Frankia casuarinae: one gene and its partner. The protein of the gene in region 1 interacts with the protein of each later gene in a pairwise test. Links are inferred from orthologs where the notes say so. Each region holds a gene or a part of one and is shown on either strand. Other genes may lie near its edges.

The links.
Region 2: the proteins of rlmB (region 1) and FRANCCI3_RS03115 interact in binary tests that used the Escherichia coli proteins (3 or more experiments, as listed by UniProt). The link is inferred for Frankia casuarinae from one-to-one orthologs.

The regions. Positions count from the first base shown.
Region 1 is NC_007777.1:5,060,485-5,076,964, reverse strand. Bases 6,806-9,721 are described here. They hold rlmB (23S rRNA (guanosine(2251)-2'-O)-methyltransferase RlmB), read left to right. Parts: upstream 6,806-7,675; coding sequence 7,676-8,767; downstream 8,768-9,721. Other genes in these bases: FRANCCI3_RS21465 (transglycosylase family protein), read right to left, coding at 8,973-9,353; FRANCCI3_RS21475 (hypothetical protein), read right to left, coding at 7,110-7,433. In the rest of the region: ispD (2-C-methyl-D-erythritol 4-phosphate cytidylyltransferase), read left to right, coding at 1-655; ispF (2-C-methyl-D-erythritol 2,4-cyclodiphosphate synthase), read left to right, coding at 730-1,212; FRANCCI3_RS21500 (PPOX class F420-dependent oxidoreductase), read left to right, coding at 1,318-1,710; FRANCCI3_RS21495 (cysteine--tRNA ligase), read left to right, coding at 1,759-3,333; FRANCCI3_RS21490 (FHA domain-containing protein), read right to left, coding at 3,386-4,969; FRANCCI3_RS21480 (PP2C family protein-serine/threonine phosphatase), read right to left, coding at 5,570-6,685; FRANCCI3_RS21460 (peptide deformylase), read right to left, coding at 10,029-11,678; FRANCCI3_RS21455 (lipase), read right to left, coding at 12,566-13,939; FRANCCI3_RS21450 (ABC transporter ATP-binding protein), read left to right, coding at 14,197-16,131; FRANCCI3_RS21445 (FecCD family ABC transporter permease), read left to right, coding at 16,330-16,480. UniProt on the Escherichia coli protein: Specifically methylates the ribose of guanosine 2251 in 23S rRNA.
Region 2 is NC_007777.1:696,580-710,139, reverse strand. Bases 2,935-5,922 are described here. They hold FRANCCI3_RS03115 (NAD(P)H-hydrate dehydratase), read right to left. Parts: upstream 5,237-5,922; coding sequence 3,632-5,236; downstream 2,935-3,631. Other genes in these bases: FRANCCI3_RS03105 (PadR family transcriptional regulator), read right to left, coding at 5,853-5,922; FRANCCI3_RS03110 (holo-ACP synthase), read right to left, coding at 5,318-5,674; alr (alanine racemase), read right to left, coding at 2,935-3,627. Outside these bases: FRANCCI3_RS03135 (alpha/beta fold hydrolase), read right to left, coding at 1-279; glyA (serine hydroxymethyltransferase), read right to left, coding at 440-1,702; FRANCCI3_RS03125 (hypothetical protein), read left to right, coding at 2,095-2,418; more of alr, read right to left, coding at 2,473-2,934; more of FRANCCI3_RS03105, read right to left, coding at 5,923-6,764; FRANCCI3_RS03100 (SWIM zinc finger family protein), read left to right, coding at 6,907-7,467; glmS (glutamine--fructose-6-phosphate transaminase (isomerizing)), read right to left, coding at 7,666-9,588; glmM (phosphoglucosamine mutase), read right to left, coding at 9,726-11,093; rpsI (30S ribosomal protein S9), read right to left, coding at 11,203-11,610; rplM (50S ribosomal protein L13), read right to left, coding at 11,704-12,147; FRANCCI3_RS03075 (hypothetical protein), read left to right, coding at 12,442-13,560. UniProt on the Escherichia coli protein: Bifunctional enzyme that catalyzes the epimerization of the S- and R-forms of NAD(P)HX and the dehydration of the S-form of NAD(P)HX at the expense of ADP, which is converted to AMP.

The DNA of each region.
Region 1 (16,480 bases):
ATCGTTGCGTCGCTCCAGGCTGGTGACGCAGATTGTCGTCGCGGCGCCACCGACGCTGGTCGATGCCGTGGCCCAGTTGCTTGGCGGGGACGTGTATGTGATCGCCGGAGGCGCCGAGCGGGTGGATTCGGTCCGCCGCGCCCTGCGAGCCGTGGACGACGACGTCTCCGTGGTACTGGTCCACGACGCCGCCCGGCCGCTGACGCCCCCCGAGCTGGTCGACGCGGTGGCGGCTGCGGTGCTCGACGGACATCCCGCGGTGATTCCCGTCGTGCCGCTGGCCGACACGGTCAAGGAGGTGGACGCCGACGGGCGGGTGGTGCGTACCCCGCCGCGGGACGGTTTGCGAGCCGTGCAGACCCCGCAGGGATTCCGCCGCGACGTGCTGAGCGCCGCGTATGCGCTCGAGGACATCGCTGTGACCGACGATGCGGGCCTGGTGGAGGCTCTGGGAGTGCCGGTGACGACCATTCCCGGCGCGCAGGAGGCATTCAAGGTGACTCGACCGGCGGATCTCGTGCTCGCCGAGGCGCTACTCGCCCGCTGCGACCCCGCGGACGACGCCCGGTCCGCGGAGGCCCGGTCCGCGGAGGCCCGGTCCGAGGAGCCTCAGTTCGCGGGTGCCCGGTCCACGGACGCCCGGAGTGGCGGATGACCGGCGGCCCGCGGTGGGACGAGCCCGTCGTGGACGCCGCGCCCATCAGCCGGCAGGCCCCCGCGTCCAGCTTGGTGAACACGGTGATCCTGCCCCGGGTCGGCGTCGGGGTCGATGTGCATCCGTTCGCCGCCGGCCGGCCGTGCTGGGTGGCCTGCCTGGAATGGCCGGGGGAGACCGGGCTCGCCGGACACTCCGACGGGGACGTCGCCGCACACGCGGCCTGTGACGCACTTCTCACCGCCTCGTGCCTCGGTGATCTGGGTCGGGTGTTCGGCACGGACCGACCGGAGTACGCGGGTGCGTCGGGCGCGGTCCTGCTGGCTGAGACGGCTCGGCTTCTCGGTGCCGCCGGTTGGGCGATCGGCAACGTCTCGGTCCAGGTCATCGGGAACCGGCCCAGGATGGCCGGGCGTCGCGAGGATGCGCAGAAGGCGATGTCCGTGGCCTTGGGCGCATCGGTGAGCCTGTCGGCCACCACCACCGACGGACTCGGCCTCACCGGGCGGGGCGAAGGCTTGGCCGCCATCGCGACCGCGCTCGTCATCCGCGCCTGACGGCGGGCCCGTCAGGCGGTGATATGCCGTTTTGTCATCGACTGACTGCGTGCCGGCGCGGAGATGAGAGGGTGGGCCGACCCTGGCCCCTCCCCGAGGAGTCTGATGGCTGACCGCCTTCCCGAGCCGGTGAGGGCCCTTGCCGACGCCCGGACCTACGTCGTTCTGGCGACGATCCAGCCCGACGGCTCGCCGCGGATGACCGTGCTGTGGGTGGACCGCGACGAGGACGAACTGCTGCTGTCCACGGTGCGGGGACGTGCGAAGGAACGCGACATCGCAAGGGATCCGCGGGTCGGACTGATGTTCCTCGACCAGGGCGATCCCTACGGTTACGTCGAGGTCCGCGGGACCGCGACCCTGACCGAGGAGGGCGGCCGGGAACTGATCGACCGGCTGTCGGTGAAGTACACCGGAGACGTGTACCGGTGGGATGATCCGGATGAGGTCAGGGTGGTCGTCCGGGTCGTGGCGGACCGGGTACTGACGGTCGGCTGACCCTCCCCTTGGGTCCCGTCGATCGAGCGGGGGCCGTACCCTTGACAGATGGGTCTCCACCTCTACGACACGCGCAGGCGGCGTGTGCGGCCATTCGAGCCGCTACGCCCCGGTCACGTGGGCGTCTACGTGTGTGGGCCCACCGTGCAGGCGGCCCCGCACGTGGGCCACATCCGCACGGCGCTGCCCTTCGACCTGCTGCGCCGGTGGCTGGTGCAGTCCGGCCGTTCGGTGACCTTCGTGCAGAACGTCACCGACATCGACGACAAAATCATCATCAACGCGGATCGGGACGGCACCTCGGTCTGGGAGCTCGCCACCCGGCAGACCCGCGCGTTCGACGACGCCTACCGCACTCTCGGGATCCTGCCCCCGACGATCCAGCCGCGCGCCACCGGTCACATCCCCGAGATGATCGCGCTGGTGTCGGCCCTCGTGGAGGGGGGCTACGCGTACGCCAGCGGCGGTTCGGTCTGGTTCCGGGTGGGTGCGTTCGCCGACTACGGAGCACTGTCCCACCAGCGACCCGACGCGATGCAACCGTCCGTGGAAGCCGAGCCCGGCAAGGCCGACCCCCGCGACTTCGCGTTGTGGAAGGCAGCCAGGCCCGGTGAACCGTTCTGGTCGTCCCCCTGGGGTGACGGCCGGCCGGGCTGGCATCTGGAATGCTCTGCGATGGCCGGAAAATACCTCGGCCCGGTCTTCGACATCCACGGCGGCGGACTCGACCTGGTTTTCCCGCACCACGAGAACGAACGGGCCCAGACGGTCTGCGCCGCCACGGCCCGCCCGGCGTCGAACGCGGCTTCGGCCGATTCGCCCGGCCCCGGTGGTGGCGAGCCCGGTGGTGGCGAGCCCAGTAGCGGCGAGATGGCGCGCTACTGGATGCACGTCGGCCTGCTGACGACCGGCGGGACGAAGATGTCGAAGTCGTTGGGAAATTCCGTCCTGGTGGCCGACGCCCTCGACGCGGTCCGTCCGCAGGTTCTGCGTTATCACCTGCTTTCCGCGCACTACCGGTCCACGCTCGAGTACAGCGCCGAGGCACTGGCGGAATCCACCGCGGCCCACGACCGGGTGGAGACCTTTGTCCGCAACGCGTTGGACATCCTCGGCGGGCCCGGGGAGGCGGCGGCACTGGCGGCCGACGAGGTCGTCTCGTCGGTGGCAGGGGCGCAGCCGACGGTGGCCGGAGCCCGGCCGGTGCCGGTTCCCGGGCCGGGTGGTGAGTCGAGGCTCACTCCGCGGCGGGCCTGGTCCGATTTCACCATCGCCATGGACGATGATCTCGCCGTCGGGCGTGCGCTGGCGGCCCTGTTCGGCGCGGTGAGTCAGGGAAACCAGGTGCTGTCGAAGGCCCACAGCCGGGAGCTGGCCGGGTGGGTGGACGTGACCCGCCGGATGCTGAACATCTTCGGTCTCGACCCGCATGAGCAGTGGCCCACCGCAGGTGCCGAGTTCAGGCCGGCGCTGGACGGCGCGATGCAGGTCGTGCTGGATCTGAGGTCCGCGGCCCGGGCCCGACGGGACTACGCGGAAGCCGACGCCATCCGGTCGAGACTGGCAGCCGCCGGCCTGATCGTGGAGGACACTCCAGAGGGCCAGCGCTGGCATCTGGCCTGATCCGATCGGCGGGTCGCCTGCCGCCCCGGACAGCGGCAGGCGACCTGGTAGATCAGCGGGCGCGCAATGTGATGCGCGTCCAGGCGCCCAGGTAGACCCGGTCCCCGTCACGAAGCGGAACGGGCTGGCCGGGCTCGATGGGGTCCGGTTCGTCGTTCAGTCGGGTGCCGTTGGTGGAGCCCGGGTCGCGGACCGCGTAACCGCCGTCGGGCAGCAGTTCGAACAGGGCGTGGCTGCGGGAGATCCCTGGGTCCTCCGGCGCTCCGGACAGGTCGATGTCGGGATGGATGCCACGGGACTCGCTGCGCCGTCCCACGAGCATCTGAGAGCCGGCCAGGGCGAAGACCCGACGAGGGTAGAAGGTCGGGAACGGGACCCGGTGGTCGTCGCCGCTGTCGTAGTACTCGCGCTCCGCCTCGACGATGGCCTCCCAGACGGTGCTGCCCGCCGACGCGCGGTCCCGGTCCCATCCGGCACCACGCCCGGCGCCGGCCCGCGGGTCGTCGAGGACCGCGTCACGGGGGTCGACGTGGCCGCCGCGGGTGCCGCCGAGTTCCGGATCGCCCAGTCGCGGATCGCCCAGTCGCGGATCGCCCAGTCGCGGATCGCCCAGCCGCGGATCACTCAGCCGCGGATCACTCAGTCGCGGATCACTCAGCCGCGGGTCGGCGCCGGGCCGAGCGTGCCGCGGGTCGGTCGTGTGCCGCGGGTCGGTTGTGTGCCGCGGGTTGCCGCCCCGGCTCTGGGTGACCCGGTCGCCGGCTGGCGCGGGCGGGGCGGAGGCGTCCATGCCCAGCGGGTCCGCACCGTAGCCGTACTCGGCGTCGCGCCGGCTCCGGCGGTGCGTGTCCGACTCGCGATCAAGGTCGCCCCGCGGATCCGGATATCCACCCGGCGTCCGGCTGTCGCGGCCGGTGGGGTAGCCGCCGCGGTCGGCCCGGTCGTCATGGCCGCGGCTGTAGGGGTCGCGGTCGTAGGGATCGCGGGGATCGCGGGGATCGAGGTCGGGGTAGCCGCCCGGGACGCGCTCCTCGCGGCTGTCGCGGCCGGTGGGGTAGCCGCCGCGGTCGGCCCGGTCGTCATGGCCGCGGCTGTAGGGGTCGCGGTCGTAGGGATCGCGGGGATCATCGCGGGGATCGAGGTCGGGGTAGCCGCCCGGGACGCGCTCCTCGCGGCTGTCGCGGCCGACGGGGTAACCGCCACGGTTCTCCGGCGTGCCCCAGTCCCGGCCGTAGGGATCGCGCCCGTGGTCGATCCGGTCGTCGGGGGCCGGCCGCTCGTCACGCCCGCGTGGGTAGGGGGCACGATCATAGCCACCGGGCGGGCCGTAGGGGTCCTCCTGATAACCGCGGCCCCCCCGGGACTGGTCGGGGTAGCCGTCGCGGCCATACCCGCCATACGCGTCGCCGCCGCGCGGGTCGCCGCCGCGCGGCGGGTCCGTCACCCCGGGCAGGTCGGCTGGCGAACGGCGGATGCCCAACGGGTCGTAGCCATCTGGACCGTCCGCATCCGGGCCGGTCTGCTCGGCTGGCCCACGCCGGCGGTTCCCGTCAGCCGAGCGGCCGGGGGCATCTGCTCCGTAGGGAGCTCGCCCGCCGTCCTCCGGACGGTATTCGTACCTCTCCTGACCACTCATGATCCCAATTCCGCACCGATCGCAGTAGTCGGGTCGTGAGACAGGTGCCCCGTAGGGCATCGTGCCCTCACCTGATCACCGGTTCACCCGGAGGGTCCTCGTCGACCGTGTGTCAAGGACCATCTCATCGATCTCATCGATCTTCTTGACGTTCTTCTTCAACCGAACCGTACCTGTTGTGGCATTGTCGACGTGAACCACCTTCTGTAGGAGGCGGTAGGTGTCTCCGTTGCCGGAGGCGAGCGCCAGCTGAGCGCCGCGTCCGAGCAACAGTGTCGCAGTCGCCTCGTCGTCGGCCCGACGCGCCTCCAGACCCCGTAGCACCGCGGCCGCGAGTTCCGCCTGGTCGGTGTAGTGGGCGACCGGGTCGTTGATCCGGCTCCACTGGGTCTCATCGTCCGTCCAAACCGCTCGGACCAGCGCCTTTGACGTCACCCGGCCGTCGACGACGAGGCTGACCCGCGCCGCCAGCGCCTCGGTTCCCAGCGCGCGGGCGGGCACCTGGACATTCAAATGGTAGTCGCGCGACTCGATTCCCCACGCGCCGGTACGGTACCGGAAGGTACTCGTTCTGGTAGACCTCCGCGGCGAAGGCGCTCATCAGTCCTCCACCCGGGCGGCCACCACCGTGATGTTGTCGTGTCCCCCGGAGTTGATGGCGAAGTCGACGAGGTGGCGGGCGACGTCGATGGCCTCGCAGTGGGGTGGGAGCTGGTTGACGAGCGCGGCCATCACGTCTGGCCGGGACGCGTAGTTCCACAGCCCGTCGCTGCAAACCAGTACCGTGGCCGGCGCCTCGATCGGGAACATCTCGGTGTGCGGCGCGACGTCCTCGACGTCGCCGCCCAGCCAGCGGGTGAGGGTGTGCGCCCGCCGGTGCGTCTCGGCCTCGTTGGCCGGGATGAGCCCCGCGCGCGCGGCCTCGGCCGCCCAGGTGTCGTCGGCGGTCAGCCGCTCGCACCAGCGCGGACCGAGCAGGTAGACCCGGCTGTCGCCGACCCAGCCGACTGTGACCATGCCCGGCCCGTCCGGGGTCGGCGGGGTGACGATGGCCGCGGCGAACGTGCACGACGGCGCCATCCGCCCCTCGGCCGCGCTGAGTTGGGCGATGGTCGCCTGGGCCGCGTCGACGGCGGCGTGCAGCGCGGCCTCGGCGTCCTCCGGGGAGAACCCGCCGACAACCGCGCGGGGCGATGTTCGCGGCTTCTTGTAGTCGGCATACGACGGTTCGAGGATGTCGAGCATCTCCTCGGCCCGGCTGACGCCGCGCGACGGGCGGGTGCCGTGGTGGACGGGGCGCCCCGGGCCGTGGGCACGCACCGCATCCGCGAGGACGGCCATGGCCGCGGCCGCCGCGGCGGCCGAGGCCTGCCCGGAGCCCGGAGTGGTCGATACGCCGTCACACACCACCGCGATCAGCGTGCCGTACACGACGGCCAGGCCCATGGCGTCCTCGTTGGTGGTGTGCCGGACGCCGCGGTCGCACACGCCGGCGAGCTGGCCGAGGTCGACCTCGCTGTGGTCGGCGTCGCCGTGGCCGGGGTGCGGACCCTCCAGCCCGTGACCACAGACCTCGCAGTACCGGTCGTCGGCATACACCGGTGCCGCGCACACCGGGCAGCGACCCAGGTCGTCGTCGAGTTCGAACGGCCCGCTCCCGGTGATCTGGTAGGCGACCGTGGGGGCGTCGTCATGCGGGTTGAGGTCCACCGTCATGCCGCCGGGAGAAATCGGACGCGGCCGGAAACAGCCGGGAGAACGCATGCGGGCGGTGTGCGCAGAGCCATGTGCTGGGTGCCTCCTGCCCCTGACGATCGGGTCGTCGATGCTCGCCGTGGCCGTCTCGGGACACCGACGGCGCGCGCCCGATGATCGACCGAAGTGGTCGCACTCGTCGAGCTGGTCATCACACATTCATGGAGATGTATTCTCCCAGCTTCCCCCACGGCACGTCGAGGGTGTAAATCGCCGTGCCGGCGACCTGATCCGACGCGCCCGCCATCGTCGGCGGGCGACCCTAAAAGAGCGTAAAGGCCGGGGGTGGATGGTGGCAGGGCCCCCGCATCCCGGGGAACCCCGGGCCTGCCGATCGGCGTGGTCACGCGGCCGCCGCTCATGACCCGCACCTCCGCTCGCGTCGTCACGTCGTCTCCCCGGGTCCGCCTGGGCCGCCGGGCCGGGAGGTGGCGCTCAACGTTCTATGCCGGGCATTCTCCAGGAATGTCACCGCCGCGGCGGTGACACCGCCAGGTCGGGGAGCACACCCGCCGAACGCCCGCGACGGCGTGCCGCGCGGCCCGGCAGCCGTGACGAGCGCGGTACCGTAGGCCTCCACTCCGCCGAGCGTGGTGAGACTGGCATCGAGATCGTCGATGTTGATCAGGTGGCTCCCCGCCTTCGCCATGGGGCACCAGCGGTCTTCGGCCCGCGACCACCCGGCGGCGGGTGGAAGAACGATGCGCACCTGACCCTCCTGACGCCGGTGAGGAGCGGCCGGACCACATCAGGTCGGGCCGTGGGCCTGCCGGCCCTCAGGATAGGGCGCCGGGTCCCCGGAAACGGCCATGTCGAGGTATGCCCATGGCAGAGCTCCTCCGCCGAGTTCCCGCCGAGCTCTCGCCGAGCGCGCCCCGACACGCCGGTGTCGTCCGCCGTATACCGTGGTCACATGGTCATTCCCCGGGCGTGTACTGGTCGGTGGTCCTGATGGCCGGCGCCGCTCGCCGGGACAGCGGGATCGCCCGCGGCGGTCAGGGCGGTCGGGCCGCCAAGGCCGGTTCCCACCGCAAGGGGGCCTCCACGGGCAGCGGCGGTCACGGCCGCAAGGCGCTGGAGGGCCGTGGGGCCACTCCGCCCGCGCAGCTGCGCCCCGGCCATCCCGCCCAGCGTCGTGCGGCGGCGGCTGCGGCGGCCCGTTCCGCCTCGGCCGGAGCCGAGCGGGGTCGAGCGGCCGCCGGCCGGCGCGGGGATGGTGGCCGCGCCGTCGCAGCTGCGGCCACCACCGGGCCGAGCGCCGTGGGGGGTTCCGCGGGGGCCGGGCGCCCACGGCGGACCGAGGGCGACGAGCTGGTGGTCGGGCGCAACGCGGTGGTCGAGGCGCTGCGGGCCGGGGTACCGTCGTCGACCCTTTTCATCGCCGGCGGGCTGGACTTCGACGAGCGGCTCGCCGACGCCCGCCGGCTCGCCGGGCGGGCCGGGATCGCCGTGGCCGACGTCGGCCGCACGGATCTCGACCGGATGTGTGGCACCGCTCCGCATCAGGGTCTCGCCCTCGTGGTACCGCCGTTCCGGTATGCCCATCCGGATGATCTCCTCGCCCGCGCGCGCTCGTCCCCTCCGGGTCTGCTGGTGGCGTTGGACGGGGTCACCGATCCTCGCAACCTCGGGGCCGTGGTGCGCTCGGCCGCCGCCTTCGGTGCCCACGGCGTCGTCGTTCCGGAGCGTAGGGCCGCCGGCGTGACCGCCGCGGCCTGGAAGACCTCGGCGGGGGCTGCCGCCCGGCTGCCGGTGGCGCGCGCCACCAACCTCGCCCGCACGCTCGTCTCCTACGCGGCGGGCGGCCAGTTCGTTGTCGGTCTGGCCGCGGACAGTGAAGTGAGCATCGACGAGCTCACGATGGCGACCGACCCCCTCGTCCTGGTGATCGGTTCCGAGGGACGCGGGTTGTCCAGGCTGGTCGAGCAGCGCTGCGACGTGAGGGTCCGGATCCCCATGGCGGGTGCGGTGGAGTCCCTCAACGCGGGGGTGGCCGCCGGGATCACGCTGGCCGAGATCGCCCGCCGCCGTCGGATCGGCTGAGCCTGCCGATCGGTGGGTCCGCCGGGTCTCCGCCGGGCGGGGCCGCGGAAGTTGAGCTGGCCGACGTCGCCGTGACCGGGAAACCGTGACCGGGAAACGTAGCGCGCAGCCCCGTGTCCCGGACGGGACACGGGGCTGCTGACCGCGCGCCGATCAGTACCGGCCGGGCGCGGACGGTGAAGGCTGGCGCGGGAAGTCGGGCAGCTCAGATCTTGTGACCCCAGCACGGCTTCGAGGCGTACCAGGGGCTCGTCCCCTGCTGGGCGTACAGGATGCGGGCGCGCTGCCACTGCTCGGCGACGCTGGCGTGCTGCGGCAGACCCTTGCCGCCGACCCCGTGCCAGGTGCTGGGCAGAAACTGGAACAACCCGCCGGCGCCGATGGAGTTGACCGCGCGGGGGTTCCCCCCGGACTCACAAGGGATCACCTTGGAGAGGAAGTGGTCGGCGTTCGTCGACGCGCTGGCCGGTTGGGACAGCGCGAGGCCACCGCCGATCGAGGCCGCGAGAGTGGTGGCGGCGATCAAGGCCCGGGAACCGAGCCTGATGCGGTTGAGACCACGAGCGAGCGAACGAGCGTTGGACATTGAGTTGCCCTTCCCCACGCCTGCGAGGTGAGCTGTCGGGTTCGGGCTGGGAATGCCCGGCCGCGCATCGCGGCTTCACCCCGAGGACGTCTTTTATCGGCGCCCGGAATTGGTTCCCCCGCTCCTGCCAAAGGTTTGATTCTCGTCGAGCGGGGGCAGGATTCGGCGTGCCGCCCGACGCATGCCATCAGGTGACGGCACGGCAACGAACATAGCTGAGAGTGACCCGGGAAAAACAAGAGTACGTGAGGATGCACACAGTGCACCCCACTTACTTGTCCCGATCTTTTTAATGGTGTTTCGCGCCCGCGTGCGCGCCCGATCCTAGAGGTTGTTCAGTGGGCTGAAAATCCCCAGTTCGTGGCTGGGTCGTCACGCTGACGGTAAACAATACGCGATGCGTGGGGAATCTGTTCCGCCGCGTGGCGATCGAGCCTCCACTACCCGCTGCCGGCAGTCTCTAACCAGGTTCCGAAAAAATCTGTGTCGACGTTCCGGCGGACCCGCACCTATCGCCTGCTTTCCGGACTATACGGCACGAGGGAACCATGTCATATGTCGGATCTAACAGTCCGTGTCGGACACCCGGTCCCGGCGCTGCGCCGTCGGCACGTCGGCACGTGGGCACGTCGGCATGCCGACGTGCCGCCCGCGGGGCGGGTGCGTTCGGGTTGGTCAGCGGTTGTAGGACCAGGCCGAGCCGGTACCCCGGTACTGCTCCACCGGGATCGGTGTGGTTCCGGCCCGCATCCGATCCGTGTAGAGCTGACCGTGCAGGTGATCGATCTCGTGAGCGACGAGCCGCGCCAGCCCCTGCCGATAGACGGTGATGTGCCGGTTGCCATCGATATCGGTGTGTTCGACGTGCAGCTCCAGCGGCCGGGGGACGAGGCCACGGACGTCGAAGAAGCTCAGGCAGCCCTCGTACTGCTCGTCGGTCTCTCGGGAGGTCTCGATGACGCTGGGGTTGAGCAGCGTGAGCGTGTCGCCGCCCGCGGTACGCACGATCGCCGCGGCGCGGTTGATGCCGACCTGCGGCGCGGCGATGCCCAGGCCCTTGCCGAAGGTGTGCAGGGCGGACACCCGTTCGAGGGCGGAGGACAGTTCGGCGACGACCCGGCGCGCGTCTTCGGCCTCGTTGGGCAGAGCGAACGGGCGGGCCGGCTGCCGCAGGATCGCCTCACCCTCCTGCACGATGCCGACGGCCGCCATCTGATCGCTGGGACGTGTTCCGGTCTCCGTGGCCGGATCACGTTCCGGCACGGTGGCCCGGAAGTTCCATTCCAGCCGGTAGCGGGCGTGCAGCGGCGGCTCGGTGGTCGACCAGGTGAAGATCCGCCGGTCGCCGGAGTCGGTGCGGGCGACTGCGGTCCGCAACGGGAAGGCATCGGCGGTCATCGACGTCTCCATGCCCCAGACCACGGGATCCAGCTCGGCCGGAAAGTCCAGCCGCACCGAGAGGAAACTCGTCGGTACCCGCACGGCACGCTGGAACCACGGCCCCCACTTCTCCCTGCTTACCTGGTAGCTGTAGTTGATCCACGCCGATTCGCCGGGATAGAGCGGAAATCGTCCTCGGCTGTTCTCGAAGAGCAGCCAGACCTCCTTGAGCGCGTCCCAGTCGGTCTTGACCTGCCAGGCCATCTGCTCGCCGCCACAGTGCGCGCTGAGCTGGAGGTCCTCCCAGCGCAGCGGATCGGATCGGTACAACCGCGCGGAGCGTTCCGGATCTCCCGGGAACCGGTCGACCGATATCCGCATCAGATACCGGGTTACCGGTTCGCTGCCGGCGTTGAGAAGACGTCTTCGCTGGTGGGCGACGTACATGCTGTCGTCGTAGCGGAGTTCGGCCCGGTCCTCCTCGACGACCAGGCCCCCCGGTCCGGGGGGGAGCCGGCCCGGGCTCTCGGCGACGACGGGGCCGGGGGCCGGGGCCGGGTCGACGGAGGGGGTCGCGACGTGGGCTACCGGCGTCGGGCCGGATCCGGCCGGAACCGTTGGCGGCCCGGGCGGCTCGCGCACGTCCCGTGCCGCCTCCCACGGCCGTGCGGCCAGGTGGAAATAACTGCCCGGGATGCGCAGCGCGTCGGTGATGCGTTCGATCAGGGAGAGCCGGGCGATGTGGTCCTCGCCCTGCATGATCCGGCTGACCCTGCTCTGGCTGAGCCCTTCCACCGGAGATGCGATGCGATTCTGGCTGGCACCGTCGTACTTCTTCATCAGCCGGAACACCGTGCGGAAGTCCCGCGTCGCGCACGCCGCCCGGAAGTCCTCCCGGGCCAGCAGCCTGGGCGATACCCGGTAAGGTCCAGATTCGTACGACATCGAAACGGCCTTCCATGTCGGTACGGTCGGTGAAGGCCGGAGTGAAATCGGGCGATCAGTCCTCCGTCAGTCGACACATCAGGATAACGACGCCATGTCAAACGGGCACAGATGTCCGGCTGAATGCTCGACTGTCGGGTATCCGACAGCGCGGGATCGGCGGTTTCCCCGATCTTTCCGGGTTTTTGTGGTAAGGCGGATGTCGTGTCTGACTCCTTGCGGACAGCGACGGCTGCTGGTGGCGTGCTGTCGCCGCCGGCCGGGGTGACAGGAGGCGCACCCGCCGCCTGGAAAGAGCTCGTTCCACCCAAGGAACTAGGTCTTCGTCCCGTGGCGATCCGGGCTGCCCTAGCGGCGCGATCCGGGCCTGATGCCCACCGATGCCGCCTCGCTCCTCGATGTCCGACGGCCCGTCGCGGCGGACAACTGTGGAGGGTTAGGCACGGTTTGGCGGCCGTAAACCGGTTCGCCTCCCAATATCTTCGCTTTCGGCCATCTATTCGCGATCTTCGGCGTTTCGCGCCGGGACATCCTCGGCCAAGGCCGTGCGGATGCGACCGCCGAGACGGCCGGGTAGTTCGGTCAACGGGGTCCAGCGGTAGTCAGGGAGCGACCCAACCACAACTGATCAACCAGATGTGGGGGGTCAAGTTTCCGAGACTCGTGGCCCATACGAGAAAGGCATGCCTGACTGACGTTTCCGGATCCCGGTCGCCTGCGTCAGTCTTGGTGGCAGGCCGGTCCCGCCCCGCGTCGAGCCGCGACCTCCGCCGGGCGGGGCCGGCGTGATGCCGAGCCGCGGCCGGGCGCGACGCCCAAGACCTCCGTCGGGGGGCTATGGACAGGTGGCCCTGCCCTGCCCAAGCAGGGCCACCCTCGGCCTCCGTTCAGCCCTCGCCGGTGAAGTGCAGAGTGACGCGATGCCGGTCCGACGGCCAGGCGGGCACCTGGAGAACGCTCCGGTGGGCTGTCTTTCCCCGCGGCGTCATCGCGACTTCGACCGAGCGCTCACCCGCCGGGATGAACACATCTACGCCGGTGATGAAGCCGATCCCGAAATACGCCGGAATCGGCATTGTGAGGTGGGTGACGCCGTCGGAATTCCGGTCGAACAGGTAGACGCCCAGGGCCAGTTTGGACCGGGGCGCGTCGGCGGCGTTCAGCACGTTCTTCCCGTCGATGCTGAGGACGTCGTCGGCGTTCCCCTGGTCCCCCCACCATTCGAGCGGGCGTTCGACGACCAGATCGGTGTGCCCGGGACCGGTCTCCATCCCGCCGCCGATCTCCTGGCCCGGCTGGCTCGTCAGCAGACGTACGAGGTGATCGTCGCGGCGGAACGGCTGGTAGTAGAAGTGGTGGTCGGGTTCCCCGCCGCGTACGATCACGAACTCGTAGGTGGAGGCGCCGTCACCTCGGAACGGACCCCAGGATCCGTCGCCGGAGAGGTGGAAATAACCTTTGAGGCTGTTCGCCCCCCGCCGACCCGTCCGTGGGTCGACCCGGTGAACCTCCAGCCTGGCGTCCCGCACACCGACATTCATCGGATAGCGCAGGGCCCGGCCGGAGATCTCGATCGGGCCCTGCTTCGGCACCACGTCGGTCGTGTGCGGAGTGGTTCCGGTGAGAAACCGGTACATCTCCCTGAAGGTGGCCGTCGAGGTCAGGAGCTGGGCGCGGTCCTGGTCGACGAACCGCACGTTGACGGCCCCCTCGACGCGCCGGGTCGGATCGTTCTCGCCCCAGACCGCCAGGGTGGGCACTCCGGCCGGGGGTCTACCCGCGAGCGAGCCTCCGACGGTGACGTAGTGCGCGACCCGGTTCGCCCGGTCGGATGAGCTGGTCAGGTACCGCTCGCTTAGCGCGGCGCCCTCGAGATGTGCCACCAGATCGAGCTTCTTCGCCCCGGTTGCCTTGAGGATACTAGCGATCTTCGCATCGAGGTCCGGAAGGACCTCCTCGACGGAGTTGGCCGAGGACGACGCATCGTAGTCGAAGGCCTCGACGTAGTCGACGGGATAGCCGTTTGCGGTGAATCGTTGCGCCGGTGTCTCGAAGAGGCTGCCCGACCCAAGGCTGCCGTGCACGAACAGGATCGGGAGGCGAGAGGCGTCCGGGGCGGCGACCGCGGCCTCCGCCAGCTCCCGCGCGAGCGCCGGGGAGCGTCCCGCGCCGGACTCCGTGCCACCAGCGCCGGAACAGGCGACCGCCAGTCCGGCGATGGCAAGCGCGCTCAGCAGGTGGAAGTAACGGCGGCGAGCCACTCGACGTCCCTTTCCCTCGGGATATCCGACGGCCACGCACCGGGCCACCGTCAGCATTTCTCCTGTCGGTTACACCTCGGTAGCGGCGCACCACTGGATCGGACGTTCTGCGCGTCCGACACGTCTCGTGCCAGAGCACAGTACATCGGGCCGGCGCATGTGACGGCCAGGCCCTCGTGAGCTTCGGTGCGGACGCGGCCGTTCCCCTGGTCAAAAACAAGGTGCGGGCCCGGCCGGTCGCCTGTCATCATCTCGGCATGGACAGCGTGGCCGGCGGGGTTCCGCATCAGGAGATACGGTCGCCTGGCATCGGTTCCCGTGGCGCCGGTCAAAACGGCACCGGCCTGGACGATGTCGGCACCGCCGTGGACAACCTCGTTTCCCGCCGGGTGGAGCGGCATGCCGCCCTGCGTTCCTATCTGCGTTTCGTCGCGACCTTCAAGGGGCCGGCTCTCCTGGTCGTCGGTGTCTTCGTCCTGTCCAACAGCCTGCTCGCCGTGATACCGGTCCTCATCGGCCTTCTCGTGCAGGCTCTCGCCAGCGCCCCGGTACAGACCCACGACGCGTACCTGTACGCCGGCGTCCTTCTCGCGTGCAACATCGGCCATGACCTGACCTGGCGTGGTGCCGAGGTGCTGTATCTCCGGCTACTCAACCACCGGGGCTACGAATACGAGAACATTCTCTTTGGAAATGTCATAAACGAGCGATATCCATACTTCGTCGGCAAGTTCACCGGAAAGATCAGCAGCTATGTGAGCACGCTCGGCCGCGAGTTCCGAGAGATCCTCGAGACGGCGTGCTTCACGTACGTTGAACAGCTGGTCAAGGTTCCGGCGATCCTAATGATCATGTTTTCGGTTAACCTTTACTCGGGCCTGACCTTCCTGGGTTCCGTCGCGATCATGCTTCTTGTTGGCAGGCACACCGTCCGTCGTTCGGCCCGCGCGGAGAAGCGGCTCGCGGACGAGGTCTCGGAGATGGACGGTTACGTGATCGACGTCATCTCGAACTTCGTGAGCGTGAAGTCGTTCCTCCAGGAGGAGGCCGAGTACGAGCGGGTCCGCCGGCGTCGTCGCCAGGTCATCGCCGCCGCGTATCGCTCGTCCTTCTGGAGCATTGTGTTCTGGACCTCGATGAGCCTCGTGGTCCGGTACCTCGTCTGGCCGGTGTCGATCGTCCTCAACCTGTATCTATTCCTCCACGGTGAGATGAGCCTGGCCCAGTTCACGACCTTTCTCTCCGCGCTGGTCCTCTTCTCCGACTTTATCTGGGGGACGGTGTGGGAGATTGCGCAGCTCAATCTCCGACTCGCCCGCATCGAGGAGGCCTACCACTACCTCTTCGCCGGTCGGAACATCCTGTCAGCCGGTCCGGATAATTCGGCCAGTCCGGATAATTCAGCCGGTTCAGCTGGTTCAGGCCGTCCTGCGGTTCTTCCCGCGGTTTCCGGTCGGCTGCAGTTCCAGGGCCTGTCGTTCGCCTATCCCGAGAACGACCGGAACCTCGTGCTCGCGGGCATCGACCTGGCCATCGAGCGGGGCGAAAAGATCGGCATCGTGGGTCGCAGCGGAAGCGGCAAGACGACGTTCATCAAGCTGTTGCTAGGCTACTACCCGCTCCCACCGGGCATGGTCGCCGTGGACGGTGTTCCGGTGTCCAACCGCCAGCTCGCTCGGGGTATCTCCTACGTTCCGCAGGACACCACCCTCTTCCACCGGTCCATCCGGGACAACATCGTCTACGGGACCGCGGGCCCGGTGACCCAGGCGCAGGTGGAGGCGGCGGCGCTGCGGGCCCACGCGCACAGCTTCATCTCGCGGGCGCCCGACGGTTACGACACCGTCGTCGGGGAACGTGGCATCAAACTCTCGACCGGGCAACGGCAGCGGATCGCCATTGCCCGCGCCTTCCTGGACGACAAACCCATCCTCATTCTGGACGAGGCGACGAGCGCGCTGGACAGCGAGAGCGAGGTACTCGTCCAGAACGCACTCGAGAACCTGTGGCGAGACAAGACGGTGATCGCCGTCGCGCACCGGCTGTCGACCCTGCTGCACATGGACCGCATCGTCGTCCTCGACGACGGCCGCGTCGTGGAGCAGGGGTCCCATCGCGAGCTGCTCGAGCGGCGGGGGCGCTACCACCGGCTGTGGCAGCGGCAGAGCGGAGGAATGATCCCGGTCGAGTAGTCGCCGGATGATGGTGACCACCCGACCACGACGAGCGGGTATCCTCTCCTGCCCCCTACAGAACCGTTGACGGAGCCCGCGCAGGGCTGTTAGCTTGCCCAAACGAAACGAAAATCGTTTTCGTTTCGTTTGAGTCAACGGGGGCATCCGCTGTCCATCGATCAACCTACGTCGGTACGTGCCACGCCGACGCCATCCGTGGGTGCCGCGGACGCGGTACGGCTGCGGGCGGTGGCGGCGCTTCGACCCGCCCGCGGGATGCCCGCGGTCACTGCCTGCGCCGTGCTGCCGCGCACGGCGCGCGGCGCGCGCGGCAGATTCTTGATCACTCTGCTCGCCCTGGTGCTGG
Region 2 (13,560 bases), 4.4 Mb from region 1 along the record:
GCAGAACCCGTGGACGAACACCAGCGTCACCGGGGCGTCCGACGGGCCGGTCTCCTCGATATACAGCGGAACACCGTCCCCCGCGATCACGGTGGTGACCCAGCCCCCGATCGGCCCCATCCGCGCGTCGGACGCGAGATCGGCCGTCTCACGCCGACGGCGGATCATCCGCCGCTCGGCGACCAGGCCCGCCGCGACGGCGGCGGCACCAACCACCCCGAGCGATCCCGTGGCCCGAGCCGTGCGGGAACCCGCGATCGCACCCACGGTCTTCGCCATCGGCGCCACCTCTCCTCGGTGCCTCTTCTGCACCGATGATGCACCCGGCCACGCCGGCCGACGGGCCCCCCGGCCGGGACGTGGGGGGCGTCGGCCGGGACCTGGGGACGTCGGATGCGCGGCCGGGGAAGATCACCGGTCCTGTGCGCGGATCCCGTGCTCAGGCGAAGCCCGGCATCGGGAAGGCTGCGGTCAGCTCGGTGACCTGCTCCCGGACCCGGGTGATGGTCGCGGTGTCGCCGACCACGGCGGCCTTGACGACATCGTCGATCCAGCCGGCGAGCACCGGCATGTGACCGACCCCCAGACCGCGGGTGGTGATGGCGGCGGTTCCCAGCCGGATACCGGACGGGTCGAAGGGCCTGCGCTGGTCGAAGGGCACCGCGTTGTAGTTCAGCTCGATCCCGGCCTGGTCGAGCGCCCGGGCCGCGGGCTTGCCACCGATGTCCCTGCTGGTCAGGTCGATCAGGATCAGATGGTTGTCGGTACCGCCGGTGACCAGGTCGAAGCCCCGCTCCACCAGGGCCTCGGCCAGCGCGCGGGCGTTCGCCACGACCGCGTGCGCGTAGTCGCGGAACGCGGGTGCCGCCGCCTCGCGCAGTGCGACGGCGATCGCCGCGGTGGTGTGGTTGTGCGGCCCGCCCTGCAGGCCCGGGAACACCGCCTTGTCGATCGCGGTGGCGTGCTCGGCGTCGGAGAGGAGCATCGCCCCACGCGGGCCGCGCAACGTCTTGTGCGTGGTGGTGGAGATCACCGGGGCGTGCCCCACCGGCGAGGGGTGTGCCCCACCCGCGATCAGCCCGGCGATGTGCGCGATGTCCGCGACGAGCACCGCCCCGACCTCCCGCGCGATCGCGGCGAACCCCGGGAAGTCGATCGTCCGAGGGATCGCCGTACCGCCGCAGAAAATAATCCTGGGACGCTCGGCCAGAGCGAGGTCGCGCACCTCGTCCAGGTCGATGCGGCCGGTGTCGGCGCGCACGCCGTACCGGACACTGCGGAACCACGTGCCGGTCGCGGAGACGCTCCAGCCGTGGGTCAGATGGCCGCCCATCGGCAGCGACAGGCCCATCACGGTGTCCCCCGGCTCGGCGAAGGCCAGATAGACGGCGAGGTTCGCCGGGGAACCCGAGTACGGCTGGACGTTGGCGTGCTCGACCCCGAACAGCGCCTTGGCACGGTCGACCGCAAGCGTCTCGATCGGATCGATGACCTGCTGGCCCTCGTAGTAACGCCGACCGACGTAGCCCTCGGAGTACTTGTTGGTCAGCACGGAGCCGGACGCCTCCAGCACCGCGGTAGAGACGTAGTTCTCCGACGCGATCAGCCTGATCGACGAGAACTGGCGCGTGGCTTCGGCCTCGACGAGACCGGCGAGTTCGGGATCGGCGACGGCGAGGTGGGGAATCGGTGGTTGATGCACCTTGACCTCCGGCAGGTCTGATCCGGCCGGGGGTGCCCAGGCGCGCGGCACCGTTCCGCTCGATCGCTCCCCGGTGGTCAGTTCCACCTCGATGCGCCAGTCACGACTCCGGGCCGAGTCTAGGGGATGAGCCCCGCCCCACAGCACCGGATCCACGCCGGTGCGACGCGTCGCGACGGCACCGGGCGTCGCGAAGACGACAAATGTCGTGAAGACGACAAGCCGGGCGCAGGCCACAGCACCGACGTCCACCGGACCGGGTGGGAGCGGGCCGACTACCGTGGAAGTGCCGCCCCGGCTGGATCGGCTGGATCGGCTGGATCGAGAAGCCGGGAGCGGACGGATCCAGTGGGATCAGATCGATCAGCGAGTGTGGACCGGAGGCGGAGATCGTGCGGCTGAGGTGGCACAGGAGCAAGGACATCCCGGCGAGCGCAGGCCGTCGTCTGACGGGCCCGGAGCGCGCCGCCGCACTAGGGGTGCCGGACGACACCGAGCCGGCCGAGGGCCCCGGCGCCGCGGCTCCGGCTCCGGTGCCGGCCGGGCCGGTGATGCTGACACTGACCACCCGCTCCCGCCTCGAGGAGGCCGAGCGCGAGGCCGCCGTCTCCCGTCCCGTGCGTCGGCGGATGGAGCGCGGCTCGCTCGGCGGCCACGTGTCGCCCACCGGCGGTCACGGTTCCGGCGGTGCCTGCGGCCCCGGCGGCTGCGGCTGAGCCCGCATCCCGCATCCCGCATCTTCGACTCGTCCGGCGCCGCCCGGCGGGCCGTCAGACGTAGCGGCGGGGGACCCGAGCCCCGACCCGGCTGACGATCTCATAGTTGATGGTGCCCAGCGCCGCGGCCCAGTCGTCCGCGGTCGGTTCGCCGCGGTCGCCGGGGCCGAAGAGCAGCACCTCGTCGCCGGCCGCCACCTGGTCGTCACCCACGTCGAGGACGAACTGATCCATGCAGACCGTGCCGGCGATGCGTCGGCGCCGCCCGCCGAACAGCACCTCCGCGGTGTTCGTCGCGGACCTGGGGATGCCGTCGGCGTAGCCCAGCGGCACCACGGCGAGCGTCGTCTCGCGTGTTGTCGTGTACCGGTGCGCGTAGGAGACGCCGGTTCCCGCCGGTACCCGCTTGGTCAACGCGGCGTGCGTCGTCAGCGTCATCGCGGGGCGCAGGCCAAAGGCCGCCGGCGGCCCGATCTCCGGACCCGGGGACAGTCCGTAAACGGACACTCCCGGTCGAACCAGGTCGAAATGCGCCTCCGGGCTGACCAGGGTAGCCGCCGAGTTCGCCAGATGCCGCACGGACGGGTGTAGCCCCGCCTTCGTGGCGATGTCGATCGCATCCCGGAAACGCCCGATCTGACCCTGCACCGTGGGATGCCCGGGGGCGTCGGCGAACGCGAAGTGGCTCCACACACCGATCACCTCGATCACGCCCTCGGCCTCGAGTGCCGCCCCGGCGTCGCACAGCGCCGGCCAGTCGGCCTCCGTGGCTCCCGCCCGGCCGAGGCCCGTGTCCGCCTTGAGGTGCACCCGGGCGGTACGGCCGGTCCGCCGGGCCGCGGCGGCGGCCTCCTCGAGCGCCCAGCCCGCGGACGCGGACAGGTCGACATCCGCGGCGATGGCGGCGGCGAACGATTCACCGGGCGCCGCGAGCCAGGACAGCACCGGGACGGTGAACCCGGCCGCGCGCAGGGCGAGCGCCTCCTCAAGGAACGCCGTGCCGAGCCAGGTGGCCCCGCCCTCCAGGGCCGCCCGTGCGCACGGGATCATGCCGTGGCCGTAGCCGTCAGCCTTGACGACCGCCATGGTGGCGGCGTCGCCTGCCCGGGCGACGAGGGCGGTCACCGACGTGCGGACCGCGTCGAGATCGATGACGGCACAGGAACGAAGATCATTCCCGGCCGGAGAACCGGCTCGCTGTTCGGTCACGCCGTCACGCTACTCCGCGTGGCATCCGTCGCCGGTCAAGCAGGTCGCCGATGACCTGGGGCAGGAGGGCGGGCAGATCATTCGCTGCCAGCGGCGCCGGGGCCCGCTCGGCGGCCCGGCCGTGCAGATAGGCGCCGACCGCCCCGGCCGTCGCGGGGGCGAGCCCGGCGGCGAGCAGCGAGCCGATCAGGCCGGTCAGCACGTCACCGGTCCCGGCGGTCCCCAGCCATGCCGATCCGGTCGTGTTGACCAGCGCCGATCCATCCGGCCGCACGACGAGTGTGCGGGCGCCCTTGAGCAGGATCACCGCTCCCGTCGCCGCCGCGGCCCGCCGGAGAACAGCGAGCCGATCGTCGGCGAGTTCGGCGACGGTGGCCTGCGCGTCCCGGCCAAGGGCGACCGAGACGAACCGCTGGAACTCGCCCTCATGCGGTGTGATCAGCACCGGCGCCGCCCGCTCGGCGACGGCGGGCCGCGCCGCGATGATCTCGGCAAGCGGGTCGAGGCCCCCCGCGTCGACCAGGACCGGAAGGTCCGTCGCCAGCAACGCCGTCAGCAGGGTACGGACCGCGGGTCCCGGCGCCAGGCCTGGGCCGATCGCCCAGGCCTGGACCCGGCCGGCGGCCAGCATCGTGTCGGCGTCACCGGCCTCGATGACGGTCACGACGGCCTCGGGATGCGCCATCCGCACGAAATCGCCGGCCCTGCTCACGACCGCGCCGACGGCCTCGCCCGCGACCTTCTCGGCGTGCCCCGCGGTCACTACCCGCAGGTACCCGGCGCCACCACGCAGCGCGCCGCCGACCGCGAGCACCGCGGCGCCCGGATAGGCGTCGCTGCCGGCGACGAGGCCGAGGACCCCGCGACTGTACTTGGACGCCGTCGGGCTGGGAACGGGCAATGCCGCGGCGACGTCGGCGTCGTCGAGAGCGCACAGGTCGGGTTCAGGCAGGTCCAGTCCGATGTCGACCAGCTCGACGGGGCCGGTGTGGGCGGCACCGGGCATGAGCCACAGGCCGCGTTTGCGGGTACCGAAGGTGACGGTACTGCTCGCCCGGACCGCCGGCCCCGCGACGGCCCCGGTGTCCGCGTCCACCCCGCTGGGGACGTCGACCGCCACCGTCCGTTCGGGGGGTGCCAGAACGGCGAGCCGGGCGTACGGCTCGCGCAGCCCGCCCCGGCCCCCGATGCCGAGCAACCCGTCCAGCACCAGATCGGCGGCGGCGAACAGGATACGCAGCCGCTCATCGTCGATCGGCTGCCCCGCACCCGCCGGACCGCCCGCGCCCACCACCGGACCCGGATGGTGCAGTCGGCCACCGGCCGCAAGCAGGGCTGCGGTGCCTTCCGGGTGGGTGCGGCCGGGTGCCACCGCATCAATCCGCGCCCCTCGGGCGGCCAGCCGCGCTCCGGCCCAGAGGGCGTCACCACCGTTGTCGCCACCGCCGGCGAGCACGACGACGCGGGCACCGTAGACCCGCCCGAGGCGTCGTGCGGCGTGCGCGACGAGCCCGTGCACCGCCCGCTGCATCAGAGCGCCGGGGGGCAGCGAGGCGAGCAGCGGCGCCTCGGCACCTCGAACCTGTTCGACCGTATGGGCATTGCGCATGCCGACATGCTGCCCCGCTCCGATCCGCGGGCGCCCGACAGGCCGGCACGGACCCACCGGACCCACCGGACCCGACCGTGCTCAGGTCTCGGCGACGACCATCGCCACGGCCACGCCGCCGTCGTGGGTGAGCGAGAGGTGCCAGGACGCGATGCCGAGCCGGGCCGCCGCGGCGGCCACCGTGCCGATGATCCGTAACGACGGTCGCCCCCCGGTACCGAGAACAACCTCGGTGTCGTGCCACTCGAGACCGGGGGGTGCGCCGAGAACCTTGGCGACCGCCTCCTTCGCCGCAAACCGGGCAGCCAACCGCTCAGGCCGGGCGAGGCCGCGTTCGGTCGCGGTGAACAGCCTCATCGCGATGCCCGGCGTGCGCGCCAGCGTCGCGGCGAACCGGTCGACATCCACCACGTCCACTCCGACGCCCACCACCGCCACCCGGAAAGGTTCCCACAAACGCGGTGTTGCGCCGCCGTCGGCACCGGGGTGGCCGGTGAGGTCCCCGCCAGCCGGTTCACGCCCATCTCGCCGAGGGCGCCCGCGCCCCGCTGATCAACGCTTCGCCGATCAGTGCGTCGCAGCCCGCCCTGGGGCCGATCCGCCGTTGCCGTCGTCCTTAGCTGTCGCCATCGGGAGCGGTGCGGCCCTTGTCCGCGCCGGTGCCCGTGGCGGCACCCTCCGGTCTCATCGGGGGCTCGACGTCGTCCCCGGCGAGGATCCGGTAGAGACCACGGCGGGTCTCGGCGAGCAGGGACCGCGCCGCGGCGATCTGCGCTTCGTCTCCGGCCTGGGCCACCTGGACGATGGCCGCACCGACGGCGAACGCCAGCGTTCGCAAACTGGTGAGATCGTCATCGACCGCCGCCGCAGCAGTCTCCCACGGCTTGCGCTCCCCTGCGCGTGCCTCGACGTGCGCCCGCCCGGCGTCGGTGAGATGGAAGACTCGCTTGCCCTCCGCCTCCTCCGCGCGCACGAGACCCTCGTCGGCCAGCAGTGACAGGACCGGGTAGACCGACCCCGGGCTCGGCCGCCAGATGCCACCGCTGCGCTCCGCAAGCTCGCGGATCATCTGGTAGCCGTGCATGGGCTCCTCGGCCAGCAGCGCGAGCAGCGCCTCCCGGACGTCGCCCCGCCCCACCTTCGGCCCACGGCCGCCGAAGCTGCCGGGGCCACCGAAGCCGGGGCCGCCGAAGCCCGGACCGAACCCCGGACCGGGAAAGCCGCCGAACGGCCAGCCCGGTCCGCCCCGGCGGCCTCTCGGCCCGCCTCCCGCGTGCCCACCGTGCTCACGATGCCCACCGTGCTCACGATGCCCACCGTGCTCACGATGCCCACCGTGGCCGCCACGGCCGACGCGACCGGCCCGACCGCTCTCGGGGTGGTCCTGCTCGCCGGCCACCGCCTCCGACCGGCCACCACACTGCCCCCAAGCGCTCATCGCCTCGAAGAAGTCCCGCAGCCGGGACGGGCCGAACCCGGCCTCGCATCCCCAGTGGCCCCATGGGCCCGGCATCACCTGTGAAACCATGATCATTCCCTTCGAATCGGCGCGACCGGAGCAATCCGCTCACGCTCCATCACGTAGGCTCACGATATATCGCGATGCAATCGATGACAAGACCTACTCGGCTAGGCATCCCCGAACCGCGCGAATTCCGTAGGATTGAGCAGTGATCATTTCGGGGTCCGGGGAGAACGGGCACGGCGGAGACGCCGTCACCCCGCTCGAGGCAGCCTTCGAGGAACGCGCCTGCGCACAGCACGCCGGCACCGACGTCTTCATGGAAGGGGTGAATCTGGCTCTTCTCGGTCGAGTCGAACAACTCCGTATCCGCCCCACCAACGCATCCGGCACGGTGGACGACGACGGTTCGTACGAGGTCCGCCTGGAGGCGGCCGACGACGGGCCACGGACGGGCTGTACCTGCACCGAGGGATCCACCGGCTCGTTCTGCCGGCACGCGGTCGCGGTCGCCCTCGTGGCCACCGGCTCGGCGGGGCTCGCCGAGGACGACGAGGGGGAGGACGGCACGATCCTCGGCGAGGAGACCCTCTTCACCGACGACCCGGTCCACGCCGCGATGCGCGTCTTCCTCAGCCGCGCCCCTCGCGCCGAACTTGTCGAGACCCTGCTCGACGCCGCCGACGACAACGACGCCGTCGCCGATGCGCTGTGGGAGGCGACGGTCGCCTGGCACGGCCGTCAGCACGGAGCGACGCCGTCCACCTGACCGGCAGGCCCCTGACCCGCAGGCCCGAGCCCCCGCAGCCCGATGCCAGGGGCCCCACACTGCGCCGAAGGCGCCGTCGACTACCCCAGGAAGCTCGCCGAAGGCGAGCTGACAGAAACCCCGAACGGCGCCCGATGCCAGGGGCCCCCACACTGCGCCGAAGGCGCCGTGTGGGGAAGGCGCCGTGTGGGGAAGGGCTTACTCGACTGTCACCGACTTCGCCAGGTTACGCGGCTGATCGACATCGAGGCCGCGCGCAAGCGCCAGCTCGCACGCGAAGACCTGCAGCGGTAGCGTCGTGACCAGGGGCGCGAACAGCGACGCGGTCGCGGGCACGCGGATGAGATGATCGGCGAACGGTTCGACGGCGGTGTCGCTCTCTTCCGCGATCACGATCGTGCGGGCGCCACGCGCCCGGACCTCCTGGATGTTGGAAACGATCTTTCCGTGCAGGTTGGCACGACCCCGCGGGGACGGCACAACGACGAACACCGGCAGGCCGGGCTCGATGAGCGCGATCGGCCCGTGCTTGAGCTCCCCCGCCGGGAACCCCTCGGCGTGCATGTAGGCGAGTTCCTTGAGCTTGAGGGCCCCTTCCAGGGCCACCGGGTACCCCACATGACGACCGAGGAATAGCACCGCCTTCGCGTCGGCCAGGGCGCGGGCGAGCTCCCGCACCGGCTCGACCGTTCCCAGCGTCCGTTCGATCAGCTCGGGCATGCGCTGGAGCCGCTCGACGTACGCGGCGACCTCGTCGCCGTAGAGCACGCCGCGCACCTGGGCCAAGAACAGGCCGACGAGAAGGCACGCGGCGACCTGCCCGAGGAAGGTCTTGGTGGACGCGACCCCCACCTCCGGGCCGCAGCGGGTGTACAGCACCGCATCGGACTCCCGAGGGATCGTAGAACCGTTGGTGTTGCAGATGGCCAGCACCCGCGCCTTCTGCTCGCGCGCGTGTTTGACCGCCATCAGCGTGTCCAGCGTCTCGCCGCTCTGGCTGATCGCGATGACGAGGGTGGACCGGTCGAGCACCGGGTCGCGGTAGCGAAACTCCGAAGCCATCTCGACCTCGCAGGGCAGCCTGGTCCAGTGCTCGATTGCGTACTTCGCGATGAGGCCGGCGTGGTAGGCGGTGCCGCAGGCGACGATGAAGACCTTGTCCACGTCCCGGAAATCCTGGCCAGACAGCCGCTCCTCGTCGAGCACGATCGCACCGTCGGCGGAAAGCCGACCGCGCAGCGTGTCTGCCAGGGCGGTCGGCTGCTCGCTGATCTCCTTGAGCATGAAGTACGGGTAGCCGCCCTTCTCGGCGGCGCTGGCATCCCAGTCGACGTGGTAGCGCCGACCCTCGATGATCTGGCCGCCGAAGTCGGTCACCGTCGCACCGTCCCGGCGGGCCTCGACCACCTGATCCTGCCCGATCTCCAGCGCCTCCCGGGTGTGGGCGATGAAGGCCGAGACGTCGCTGGCGAGGAAGGTCTCCCCCTGACCGAGCCCCACGACCAGCGGGCTGTTACGCCGGGCCCCGACAACCACCTCCGGGAAGTCGCGGTGCAGCACGACCAGGGTGAACGCGCCTTCCAGCCGCCGGCAGACCCGTCGCAGCGCGACGGTCAGCGGATGCGCGCCCCCGTCGTACCCGCGGTCGGCACCAGCACCAGCACCAGCACCGGTGCCGGTGCCGGTGCCGGTGCCGGCAAGCTCGACTTCGAGGAGATGGGCGACGACCTCCGTGTCGGTCTCACTGGCGAGCTCGTGGCCGACCGTCTCCAGCTCGACCCGCAACGCGGCGAAGTTCTCGATGATCCCGTTGTGGATGACGGCGATGGCGCCGGTGCAGTCGGTGTGCGGATGGGCATTCGCGTCGGTTGGTCCACCATGCGTGGCCCACCGGGTATGCCCCATGCCTGTGGTGCCGGGCATCGGCCTGGAATCCGGATTCTCGGCGAGCAGCTTCTCGAGGTTGGACAGCTTGCCGGCACGACGCGCCGTCCGCAGTGCCCCGGCGCCGACCACGGCGACACCCGACGAGTCGTAACCGCGGTACTCCAACCGCCGCAGACCGTTCAACGCGACATCCAGGGCCGCCTGGTCGCCGACGTAACCGATGATCCCGCACATGCGGCTCAGCGTACGCAGGTTCCCGGGGGTGAGAGCGTACCGGGGGAGGCTCGGGGCAAGGTGTCCGCTTGTGGCCGCGGCGGGACCGGTCAGCGGCGGGATCGGTCAGCGGCGGGATCGGTCAGCGGCGGGATCGGTCAGCGCGCCGGCGGCAACGCGGTGCGCACGACGGCGGCGAGCCGCTGTGCGACCGCCCGCGCGGCGGCGTCGGTGCCCGCCTCGACCATCACCCGCACGAGGGGTTCGGTGCCGGACGACCGCAGCAGCACCCGACCCTCGTCACCGAGTTCCGCCTTGGCCAGGGCGACGGCCCGCAGCAGTTCCTCATTGGTGTCCACCTGTGTCCGGTCGACGCCACGCACGTTCACCAACACCTGGGGCAGCCGGGTCATCGCCTTGGTGAGCTCGCCGAGCGGTTGTCCGGTCTCGGCGACCCGGCCCAGGATCCGCAACGCCGTCAACAACCCATCGCCGGTCGTCGCGTGGTCCAGGAACACCACGTGCCCGCTCTGCTCACCGCCGAGCACGTAGCCTCCGGCGCGCATCGTCTCCAGCACGTACCGATCTCCGACGGGTGTAGTGACGACGGTGATACCGGCCTCCCGCATCGCGTGGTGAAAGCCCAGATTCGACATCACGGTGACCACCACCGTGTCGTCGACCAGCTCACCCCGCTCGGCCAGCGCCAGAGCACACATCGCCAGGATCTGGTCGCCGTCGACGACCTCACCGGTCGCGTCCACGGCGAGGCAACGGTCCGCGTCGCCGTCATGGGCGATGCCGACGTCGGCGCCGTGCGCCACGACCGCGGCACGCAGGCTGTCGAGATGGGTGGCACCGCTGCCGTCGTTGATCGCTATCCCGTCGCCGTCGGCGTGCAGCGCGACGACGTCGGCTCCGGCCGCCCGCAGCACCCGAGGGGCCAAGGTGGAGGCGGCGCCCTGGGCACAGTCGACGACGACCCGCAGGCCGTCGAGCGGCACCGGCAGCGTGGCCAGCAGATGCGCCGCATACCGGTCGAGGAGAACCGGTTCGTCGCGGACCCGACCGACGTCGGCGCCGACGGGACGGCGGCTGGGAGGTAGGGCCATCCGCCGCTCGATGGCATCCTCGACCTCGTCGGGCAGTTTGAGGCCGCCGGCGGCGAACAGCTTGATGCCGTTGTCCGGCATCGGGTTATGGCTGGCGGAGAGCATGACGCCGAACATCGCGCCGCTGGCCGCGACGGCGTGAGCCACCGCGGGCGTGGGTGCCACCCCGATCCGGGCCACGTCGGCACCGGAGGCCGCGAGCCCGGCGACCACCGCGGCCTCCAGGAACTCCCCGGAGGGCCGCGTGTCCCGGCCGACGACCACTACCGGCTTACCGCGGCCGGAGGGCCCGCTGGTCCGGTTCGGCCCAGCGAGGACCTCGACCGCCGCGGAAGCCAGCGACAACGCCTGCTCCGCGGTCAGATCGATGTTGGCGACACCTCGGACGCCGTCGGTGCCAAAGAGCCTCACCATTGAGGTCTCCCTCGTCGAAGATCGTGGCGGAGACCGAGGGGGGCACCGGTGGCACCGATCCCCTCCGGGAGCACGCCTCCGGGGGCACGCCCGCGAAGGGGATCCAAGGTCAGCGCTTGCTGTACTGCGGAGCCTTGCGGGCCTTCTTGAGCCCGTACTTCTTACGCTCCTTGACCCGAGCGTCACGGGTCAGGAAGCCGGCCTTCTTCAGGGTAGGCCGGGACTCCTCCTCCGCCAGCGTCAACGCGCGGGCGAGGGCGAGCCGCAGCGCACCGGCCTGCCCGGAGACGCCGCCGCCGTGCAGCCGGGCGACGATGTCGTACGACTCCATCCGATCCAGTGCCTTGAGCGGCTCGTTGACGAGCTGCTGGTGCACCTTGTTCGGGAAATACTGCTCAAGCGTGCGCCCGTTGAGCGTCCACTGCCCGGTCCCCGGGAGCAGACGCACCCGGACGACCGCCTCCTTGCGCCGCCCGGTGGCGCGGGGATTGCCCTGTACGTCGGTCACGACAGCCACGTCGCGTTCCTTCCTCGGTTGATGCGTGGTTCCCGGGGCCGATACCGCCGGGCGGGAAGAGCCCGCCCGGCGACCGGCTCAGGAGGTCCGCGGCTACTGCGCGACCTGGATGATCTCGAACGGGGTGGGCTGCTGCGCCTGGTGCGGGTGAGTCGGACCCGCATAGACCTTCAGCTTGGTCCCCTGGGCTCGGCCGAGCTTGTTCTTCGGCAGCATGCCCTTGATCGCCTTCTCGACGATGATCTGCGGACGGGTGTCGAGCAGCTCCCCGTAGGAGGTGCTGCGCAGACCGCCCGGGAAGCCGGAGTGCCGGTGGTACTGGGCCTGCTCCCGCTTGTTCCCGCTCAGGGCGACCTTACCCGCGTTGATCACGACGACGAAGTCGCCGGTGTCGATATGCGGAGCGAAGTACGGCTTGTGCTTTCCACGCAGGAGCGTGGCGGCCTGGGTCGCCAGCCGACCGAGCACCACGTCGGTGGCATCGATGACGTGCCACACACGCTGGACATCCGCGGGCTTGGGCTGGTACGTGCGCACAGGTCTGCCTTCTCGTTCGGACGATCCCGCCAGGAGACTCCCAAGGGGCCTCTCGCGGATCTCGTCAAGAATGTGGAGCGCGCAGACGGGACGTGTCACGCGCAGCAGTCTTTGAGGTTACCAGGCGATCGGAGCGGTCCACCGGGGGGGCACGGAAGGCTGGAGTATCGGGAGTACGGGAGTACGGGAGAGCACCGGGAGTACGGACATGCAGTCGGTCCGGCCACCGACCATGGACACCTGACCGCGCTGAATCCCGCCGACAACCTGGCTATTCTCACCAGGATGACGGAGATGGGCAGCGGGCGATCTGACGGGCGCGAGGGGCCCGGGGCCCCCGGGCACGAGGGGCCGACCCCGCTGTCCGGAGGCGCCTGCCATGATCGGGCGTCTCCCGCGCCTGCCGAGGGCCGTCGGTCGGCCGGCGCGTCGAAGGGCGCGTCGGAGGGCGGCGGTCCGGCCTGCCGGGGAGGCACCACGGGCCCGACAGCGGCGACGATTCCCCGCCCGGGTGGCGCGCACCCCGACCTCGACGGCTGGACTCCCCCGGCCGACGATCCCCTGTTCGGGGGGTCCCGGACGTACTCGTTCTCGCCGAAGCCGACCTCCCTGCGGATCACGCCGCCCGACACCACGCCGCCCGACGTAACACCGTCCCCGACCACCACGAGCTTGAGCACGGGGCCAGCCGGGACCGGCGCCGCATCCGTGCCGCCGTCCGGTCCGACCCGCTATGAGCGCCCGGCATCCCGTCCACGGGACTCGGACACGCCGGCCTATCCGGGTGTCTCCCCACGCCCGGGTGTCTTCCCCGACACGGATGCCGTTACCGGCGGTCCCACCCTCATCGGTGAAACCGGCGAATCCCACCCACCCCCCGCGGCTGACAGCGGATTCGGCGACGGCGATCCGGTCGACGGCGATCCGATCAACGGGTCGGCACCGTCCGCCACCGCCGCATCGAGCGCCCGTGGCGCGTACCCGCCGAGGTGGGGGCGGAGCACTCAGGACCAGGCCGGGGACCGTGGGGTCCGCAGCGCTCGGCGGCTGCTGGCCGGCGTCGCCGGGGCCGTCCTCGTCCTCATCGCGGCGGTCGCGGTCGTGGCGGTGCGCAGCGGGGACAACGGGCGCAGCGGGGACAACGGGAACAAGACGCCCACCACCCGGCAGACGCTCCCACCGATCCCGGCAGGCTTCCTCGACAGCGCGACCCTCGACTCCGATCCGGTGACCGCCAACGAGTTCTTCTCCGACGAGCAGGTCGAGGCCGAAGGACGGAACTACCGACGGCTCGCCCGCAAACTGGACAACAGCTGCCCGGATCTCACTGGTGATCTGGTCACACAGCTCAAGGACCGGCGCTGCCGGCAGGTGGTGCGGACGCTGTTCCTCAGCACCCCGAGGGACGGCGAA